2 linked regions of the Thermochromatium tepidum ATCC 43061 genome follow. The protein of the gene in region 1 binds, or shares a complex with, the protein of each later gene. Links are inferred from orthologs where the notes say so. Each region holds a gene or a part of one and is shown on either strand. Other genes may lie near its edges.

What was found.
Region 2: the proteins of E6P07_RS05700 (region 1) and cheY are in contact, whole or in part, in a solved structure (PDB 1A0O), measured with the Escherichia coli proteins. The link is inferred for Thermochromatium tepidum ATCC 43061 from one-to-one orthologs.

What each region holds. Positions count from the first base shown.
Region 1 is NZ_CP039268.1:1,236,720-1,240,825, forward strand. What follows is about bases 1,015-4,031. They hold E6P07_RS05700 (chemotaxis protein CheW), read left to right. Parts: upstream 1,015-1,331; coding sequence 1,332-3,731; downstream 3,732-4,031. Other genes in these bases: E6P07_RS05695 (response regulator), read left to right, coding at 1,015-1,282; E6P07_RS05705 (chemotaxis protein CheW), read left to right, coding at 3,776-4,031. Outside these bases: E6P07_RS05690 (flavin prenyltransferase UbiX), read left to right, coding at 1-509; more of E6P07_RS05695, read left to right, coding at 917-1,014; more of E6P07_RS05705, read left to right, coding at 4,032-4,106. UniProt on the Escherichia coli protein: Involved in the transmission of sensory signals from the chemoreceptors to the flagellar motors. CheA is autophosphorylated; it can transfer its phosphate group to either CheB or CheY.
Region 2 is NZ_CP039268.1:2,415,639-2,420,138, reverse strand. What follows is about bases 760-3,587. They hold cheY (chemotaxis response regulator CheY), read left to right. Parts: upstream 760-1,897; coding sequence 1,898-2,278; downstream 2,279-3,587. Other genes in these bases: E6P07_RS11130 (chemotaxis protein CheA), read left to right, coding at 3,077-3,587; E6P07_RS11135 (protein phosphatase CheZ), read left to right, coding at 2,283-3,050; E6P07_RS11145 (RNA polymerase sigma factor FliA), read left to right, coding at 1,099-1,848; E6P07_RS11150 (MinD/ParA family protein), read left to right, coding at 760-1,099. Outside these bases: flagellar biosynthesis GTPase FlhF, read left to right, coding at 1-282; more of E6P07_RS11150, read left to right, coding at 269-759; more of E6P07_RS11130, read left to right, coding at 3,588-4,500. UniProt on the Escherichia coli protein: Involved in the transmission of sensory signals from the chemoreceptors to the flagellar motors.

The DNA.
Region 1 (4,106 bases):
CGCAGGCGGCCCAGGTCGTTATCAAGATGGAGACCGGACTCGACCTTCCAGCACGCGCCACTGAGGCCGAGTCGTTCCTGAACGAACGGTTTCAGGCCGAGGCCGGACAGCTGCGGGTATTCGGGCGCCAAGAATGGACGGCGCCCGTGGCCAGCGGCAGTCATCCGGCCGAGGCGATGGTGGTCTGTCCCTGTACCACGGGGACGCTGGGGCGGCTGGCCGCCGGGCTGTCGAGCTGTCTGATCGAGCGTGCGGCGGATGTCTCGCTCAAGGAGCGTCGCCCGCTGATCTTGGTGGTACGCGAGACGCCGTTTTCGACCATCCACCTCAAAAACATGCTGCGGCTGGCCCAGGCCGGGGCGACCATCATGCCGGCCAATCCAGGTTTCTATCACAACCCAGTCCGAATCCAGGACATCGTTGACTTCATGGTCGCCCGTATCCTGGATCATCTGGGCGTGGCGCATACACTGGTCAAACGCTGGGGCGATTATGAAGGTGGCCCATAAAGACCATCGGGCAAGAAGCTTCGAGCAGCCTTCCAGCAAGGCGTGAACGATAGAACGCCTTCAAAGCCCTGGCCCTGTCAAGCTGGATCTCGGCGAAGCGGGTCGGCGGGTTTGTTAGGGGCGCCGTAAGGCGCGATCGCGGTGCCCCTCCCCACATCAATCGCCAAGATCGCGGCTCAAGCCGCCCTGACCGCCGCTCTACGGCACGAGCAAGAGTGGCAAGGGCGCCCTCAGGCGCGATACACATCTTTTTTAGGGCCGGGTTATTAAGCGCAAGCCCTGTGTGGGTACGAATCTTTTACCTCTCGACTGTCGACAACAGTGGCGCAACTCTTCAGTATTAACTGCTTGACCGAGCGACCAACGTCGGGCGATCGGCTACTCCCAACTTTCAAGGATCTAACGACATGGCTAAGACGATTCTAACCGTGGACGATTCGGCGTCCATCCGACAGATGGTCTCCTTCACACTGAAAGAGGCCGGTTATACGGTCACTGAGGCGGTCGATGGACAGGACGGTCTCGAGAAGGCACGCGCCGGCACATTCGATCTGATCTTCACGGACCAGAATATGCCGCGCATGGATGGACTGACCCTCATCAAGCAGCTGCGTGCCCTGCCGGCGTATAAATCCGTGCCGATCCTGATGCTGACGACAGAGTCGAGCGATGCCATGAAGAGCCAGGGCCGGGCGGCGGGTGCGACCGGCTGGCTGGTCAAGCCCTTCGATCCGACCAAGCTGCTGGAAGTCGTCCGCAAGGTGATCGGTTGATCGAGACACGCCAAATCTGAGGCCGCGCCAAATCTGAGGGGTATGGGTCATGAGCATCGACATGAGTCAGTTCTATCAGGTGTTCTTCGAGGAGGCCGGCGAGAACCTGGCAACGATGGAGAGCCTGTTGCTGGAGTTGGACGTCGAGGCGCCCGACCTGGAGACCCTCAACGCCATCTTCCGCGCCGCCCATTCGATCAAGGGGGGTGCTGGAACCTTCGGCTTCAGCGACATGGCCGAGGTGACCCATGTGCTGGAGACCCTGCTCGATCGGCTGCGCAAGCAGGAACTGGCCCCGACGGTCGAGATGATCGATGCCTTCCTCCAGGCCGGCGATGTGCTCAAATTGCAGCTGCAGGCGCATCAGGAAGGTGACGAATATGAAGATCCGCACGTGGCCGAGGTCTGCGAACAACTAGAACGGCTGGCGCGCTCGGATGAAGGACGCGCTGAGGCTCGGGCGTCATCGGCACACGCCCCTCAGGCGGCAGACATGGGCACGTGCTGGCGTCTCGCCCTTGCCCCGGGCAGCCTTGGGCAGGGCGAACGTCAGGCACTGCGGGAGGCGTTGGGAGAACTGGGGCCAGTTCAGGATCTCGGCGAGGATGCGACAGGGCGTTGCCTGTGGTGTCTGACCACCACAGCCGGGCGCCGCGCGATCGAAGAGATCCTGGCCTTCGTCTGCGAGCCGGGGCAGGTCGAACTCGATACGGTCGAGCTTCCAGCCAGAGAGCCGCTGGCTGGAGGCCAGTGGCTGGAGGCTGACGCGGGGGGCTATGGTCTTTTCACCGACGCGCCCGGCCTGCAAGGCGAAGCCTCTGACGCGGCCGCGTCCGCACCCGAGCCGGGTCGTGATGCGCTCGGCTATGGCTTCTTTGAAGGTGCACCTGGGACCGAAGGTGTTTCCCAGGAATCGGACGACGACAGCTTGGACACCACGCCGGATCAGCCCCGGGACGCCAATCTCCAGGTCGAAATCCAGGAATCCGACGGCTACGGCTTCTTCTGCGATGCCCCTGGCAGCGAGGCCGCGCTCGATCAGGAACATCCGGGTTATGGATTCTTCGGCGGCAGTCCAGGGATGGAGCGGGTGGCCGCCGTGGCCCGGCAGGATCGGCTCGACGACGAACTGGGGTTCGGATTCTTCGACTCCGCGCCTGGATCGCCCGAGTCGCGCGCGCAGGCCGTGGCGGCGCCGGGCAGCGCTGTCTCGGCCCAATCGAGCCCGACACGCGAGCCTCGCACCGCGCCGGGCAACGCGCCCAGACGTCTGGCCACGACCGATTCCTCCATCCGGGTCAGCGTCGAGAAGGTCGATCAGCTGATCAATCTGGTCGGCGAACTCGTCATCACCCACGCCATGCTCGCCGACTCGGCCGCCGGACTCGACCCTGTGGTCCATGAACGCATCATGGCGGGTTTGTCGAGCCTGGAGCGCAATTCGCGCGACCTGCAAGAGGCGGTGATGTCGATCCGCATGATGCCGATCAGCTTCGTCTTCAACCGCTTCCCGCGCGTGGTGCGCGACACGGCGGCCAGTCTCGGCAAGAAGGTCGCGCTCAAACTGATCGGAGAGGACACCGAACTCGACAAGGGGCTGATCGAACGCCTGGCCGATCCGCTCAACCATCTGGTGCGCAACAGCATCGACCACGGCATCGAGCGCCCCGAGGTCCGTCGGGCCGCCGGCAAGCCTGAGACCGGCGAGATCGTGCTGCGCGCCAGCCATCGTGGTGGCAGCGTGGTGGTCGAGGTGATCGACGACGGCGCCGGACTCAATCGCGATAAGATCCTGGCCAAGGCCGCCAAGAGCGGGATCCTAGTCCCCGAGAACCCCTCGGACAAGGATGTGTGGCAACTGATCTTCCAACCCGGATTTTCGACCGCCGAGCGCATCACAGACATCTCGGGGCGCGGTGTGGGCATGGACGTGGTGCGCCGCAACATCGAGGATATGAACGGACGGGTCGAGGTCGACTCCAGGGCCGGATGCGGCACGCACATCACCATCCGTCTCCCGCTGACGCTGGCCATCCTCGACGGACTCTCGGTACGCATGGGCGAGGAGATCTTCATCCTGCCGCTGACCGTGATCCAGGAGTCGATCCAGCCGCGCCCCGAGCAGTTCAAGACCGTGGTCGGCAAGGGGCGCGTGGTCAAGATCAACGACGAATACCTGCCGCTCGTGAGCCTGCACGAGGTCTTCAACAGCGGACGATCCGAGCCCGATCCGCTCGACAGTATCCTAGTCATCGTCGAGACCAACGAGGGACGCGCCGCCGTGCTGGTCGACGAGCTGGTTGCCCAGCATCAGGTCGTCATCAAGAGCCTGGAGACTAATTATCGCAAGGTTGAAGGCGTCTCGGGCGCGACCATCATGGGCGATGGGCGCGTGGCCCTGATCCTGGACGTCGATGCCCTGGTGCGGCTCAGCCGCCGGGGTGTCTAGCCAAGAATGCACACCCAAACGAAAGCCAAGTGGAGAGCGAGACCATGAACGACGAACGCCGGCAGGGCAGCGCGGTTGCAAGCGACAGCGCGCGCGAGTATCTGACCTTTACCCTGGGCGAGGAGGAGTACGGTATCGACATCCTCAGGGTCCAGGAGATCCGTGGCTATGACACCGTGACCAAGATCGCCAACTCGCCCGACTTCATCAAGGGCGTGATCAACATGCGTGGCATCATCGTGCCCATCATCGATCTGCGTCTGAAGTTCCATCTCGGGCAGGTCGAGTACAACCAGTTCACGGTGGTGATCATCCTCAATATCAACGGGCGCATCCTGGGGGTGGTCGTCGACGGCGTCTCGGACGTCATTGCCC
Region 2 (4,500 bases), 1.2 Mb from region 1 along the record:
GAAGACTTCCATCCGGCCGACACGGCGCATCTGACGCGCCTAGCGCTGGGCGAGCCGAGTCCACGACTCCAGCCAGCGGTGCAGATGGCCGCGGCATCCGCACCCGCCGGGATCGAGGCTCACTGGTTTGCGCCGCGCGACGAGTCCGAGCCTCCTTCCAGACCCTCAGCGTCCAAGACCCCAGCCGCACGGACGCTCGGTCCCCAGTGCGTCACGACACGCGACAGCCTCGTGTTGGAGTCCGTAGTCCCCTTCAGGAAATCCATGCATGCAGCCTACTAGGAACCGGCCTTTTCAGAGTATCGCCATCTCCAGCGGCAAGGGTGGTGTCGGCAAGACCAATGTCGCGGTCAATCTGTCCGTGGCCCTGGCCCGGCTGGGACGCAACGTCATGCTCTTTGACGCCGATCTGGGTCTGGCCAATGCCGACCTGATGTTAGGATTACGCCCGACCAAGACCCTGCACGACCTGGTCGCCGGGCGCGTCGAGCGCCTGGAGGATGTCCTGATCCAGGGTCCGGACGGCTTGCTGCTGGTACCCTCGGCCTCGGGGATCGCGTCCATGGCCAACCTGAGCCCGGCAGAACATCTAGGGTTGATCCGCGCCTTCAGCAGCTACGATAAACCCCTCGACATCCTGGTCGTCGACACCGCCGCTGGTGTCCATGACTCGGTCACGAGTTTCTGCAAGGCCGTGCAGCAGGTGTTCGTGGTGGTCTGTGACGAACCGGCCTCCTTGACAGACGCCTATGCGCTGATCAAGGTTCTCCATCAGGAGCACGGGGTGCGTCGTTTTCGGATCATCTGCAATATGCTGCGCGACAGCGAGTCTGGCCAGCGTTTGATGCGCAAACTCTCGTCTGTCTGCGCCAACTATTTGCCGGACGTGGTGCTGGAGCCGGCCGCCATGATCCCTGTGGACGACAAGCTGCGTCTGGCGGTGCAGAGACGTCAGCCGGTGGTCAGCCTCTATCCGGGCAGTCCGTCCGGTCGCGTCTTCAGCGATCTAGCGCGCCGGATCGATGCAGGGCGCGTTGGGGTGACCGATGTCGGTGGCATTGGCTTCTTTGTTGAGCGTCTATTGCAACAAGGCGTCTGATGATCCGGAGTCGCTCTCGGACTGGATATGCGAGCGCCGGTGAGGAGACGGCGCGGCTGGTGTCCGAGCATGTCGACTTGGTGCGGCGCATCGCGCATCATTTGATGGCGCGTCTGCCGGCCTCGGTTCAGGTCGAGGACCTGATACAGTCCGGCATGGTTGGTCTGATCGAGGCCGCGCGCCAGTTCCAGTCGGGGCAGGGCGCGAACTTCGCCACCTATGCCGGTATCCGGATCCGGGGGGCCATGATCGACGAGTTGAGACGCGCCGACTGGACCCCGCGCTCTGTGCATCGCAACAGCCGGCGCATCGCCGAGGCGATTCGCCAGATCGAGGCGCGTGAGGGGCGCTCAGCCAATGATCGCGAGATCGCCGAGGCACTGGGTGTCACACTCGACGACTATCATGGCATGTTGCAGGATAGTGCCAGTTGCCAGATCCTGGGGTTGGAGGATCTGTTCGGCGATGACGCCGACAGCGACCGCCTGCTGCCGGGTGGGGGCGCCACGCCGACCGAACAGCTGGAGCGTGAGGAGTTCGCGGCTGCCCTGGCCGAGGCGCTGGCTGACTTGCCGGAACGCGAGCGTTTGGTACTCGCGCTCTATTATGACGAAGAACTCAATCTGCGCGAGATCGGCGCTATCCTCGACGTCACCGAATCGCGCGTGAGCCAGATTCGCAGTCAGGCCCTGCATCGTCTGCGGGGCCGTTTGAGCGACTGGATCCAAGTAGGGCGACCGGACGCCTGAATTCTCAAACCAACACAGATTCCATGTGGAGCATGGCATGGACAAAGGCATGAAAATCCTCATCGTGGACGATTTCTCCACCATGAGACGCATCATCAAGAACCTGTTGCGCGATCTGGGTTTCAACAACACGGCAGAGGCCGACGATGGCAGCACCGCCTTGCCGATGCTCAAGGGGGGTGGCTTTGATTTTCTGATCACCGACTGGAACATGCCCAACATGGAAGGCATCGCGCTGCTCAAGGCCGTGCGCGCCGATCCCATGCTCAAGTCGCTGCCCGTGCTCATGGTCACGGCTGAGGCCAAGCGCGACCAGATCGTCGAGGCCGCCCAGGCCGGTGTCAACGGTTATATCGTCAAACCCTTTACAGCTGAGACCCTGAAGGAAAAGATCGACAAGATCTTCGAACGCATCGAGGCACAGGGATGAGTCGATGGATACCGATGAAGAACGCTTGAATCTCCATTTGGATCTGGCGCGGCAACTGGTCGAGTGCCTGGAGAAGGGGCAGCGCTCGGAGGCCGATGACATCATCCGGCAGCTGCGTCTGCCCTACGAGCGCGAGCTCTTCGAGGAGCTCGGCAAGCTTACGCGCGAACTCCACGAGGCCCTCAAAAGCTTCCGTGGTGACGCGCGTCTGATCGAACTGAGCCGCGACGAGATCCCGGACGCCAAGGAGCGCCTGAACTACGTCGTCTCCATGACTGAACAGGCGACTCATCGCACACTCAATGCGCTTGACGAGTCCATGCCCATCGCCGAATCGCTCCACGGGCGTTCGGGGGTTTTACGCGAACAGTGGAACCGATTTCGCCATCGCGAGCTGTCGGTCGACGAGTTCCGCGAGCTGGCCCGCGAGCTCGATGACTTCCTGATCCAGACGGGTCAGGAGACCGAGCGGCTCAAGTCGCTGATGTCCGAGATCCTGATGGCGCAGGACTACCAGGATCTCACGGGGCAGATCATCCGTCGCGTCATCCGGTTGGTGCAGGAGGTCGAGGAGAATCTGGTCGGACTCATCCGGCTGTCAAGCGCGCGCATGGATCTGCCCAGGGTGGACAAGGCCGTCGTCGCAGAAGGGGGTGACTCGATGGACTCGCGCGGCCATGGTCCGATCGTGCCCAATACCCAGGACATGGTCGCCGATGTTGTCAGCAGCCAGGACGACGTGGATGCCTTGCTCTCCAGCCTGGGTTTCTAGCCCACCGAACCCTAGAGTGATCTCACATGGCCATAGATCCGAACGATGAAATCCTCCAGGACTTTCTGGTCGAGGCCGGTGAACTGCTGGAGGCGCTCAACGAGCAACTGATCGAACTGGAGCAAAATCCCGACGATCGCGACCTGCTCAATGCAGTCTTTCGCAGTTTCCATACTATCAAGGGTGGTGCGGGCTTCCTCAATCTCAACGCACTGGTCGTGGTCTGTCATCATGCCGAGGACGTCTTTAATCTGTTGCGCAACGGCGAACGCCGGATCGATCCGGCCCTCATGGATGCGGTCCTGCGCGTGCTCGACGTGCTCAACGTCATGTTCGGTGATCTCAAGTCTGGGCGTGAGCCCGAGTCGGCCCCGCCCGCACTGATTGCGGATCTGGCGGCGCTGGCTGTCCCTGACGCGGCCGGGGCGCCCACGCCAAGGCCTGTACCCGAACCAAGACCGGTCGCCGTCCCAGATCCGATGCCGGCGCCACCCAGCGAGGCTGAATCCAGGCCGGAGCCGACCGACGAGATCACCGAGGCCGAGTTCGAGGCGCTGCTCGACGCCCTTTCGGGACAGCCCGCGGCGCCCACCGATCAGCCACGGGCGCCGACGACGCCGGCCGACTCAGATCCATCCGGTGCGACGGCGGCGTCTGAACCGTCGACCGACGCCAGTGACCTGATCACGGATGAAGAATTCGAGTCATTGCTCGACCAGTTGCATGGTAGGGGGGCGGAGAAGACCATCGAGCCAGTTTCCGCCCCGTCCGCATCGCCCAGGCCGAGTCCGCCGCCGGTCCAGGCCTCGGGCCTTCAGGTGGTCGGTTCTCCGCCCGAATCGGTCACCGATCCGTCCGAGGCGACCAAGACTCAGCGCACCCCGGCTGCCCCTGTTGGCGAGACCTCGGTGCGGGTCGATACCCAGCGGCTTGACGAGATCATGAATCTGGTCGGCGAGCTGGTGCTGGTGCGCAATCGCCTGAGCATGCTGCGCATGCGCACCGGCGACGAGGAGATCGGCAAGGCGATCGCCTCGCTGGCACTTGTGACCTCGGACCTCCAGGCGGCAGTCATGAAGACCCGGATGCAGCCGGTCAAGAAGGTCTTCAGCCGCTTCCCGCGCGTGGTGCGCGACCTGGCGCGCAATCTCGGCAAAGAGATCGAACTAGAGACCTTCGGCGAGGAGACCGATCTCGACAAGAATCTGGTCGAGGCGCTCGCCGATCCCTTGGTGCATCTGATCCGCAATGCGGTCGACCACGGCATCGAGCCGCCCGATGAGCGCGAGGCCAAGGGCAAGCCGCGCCGCGGGACCGTGGTGCTGGGCGCGGCCCAGGAAGGTGATCACATCTCGCTGCTGATCCAGGACGATGGGCGCGGTATGGACCCCGAAAAGCTGCGTGCCAAGGCCGTCGAGAAGGGCCTGCTCGACCCTAGTCAGGCCGAACG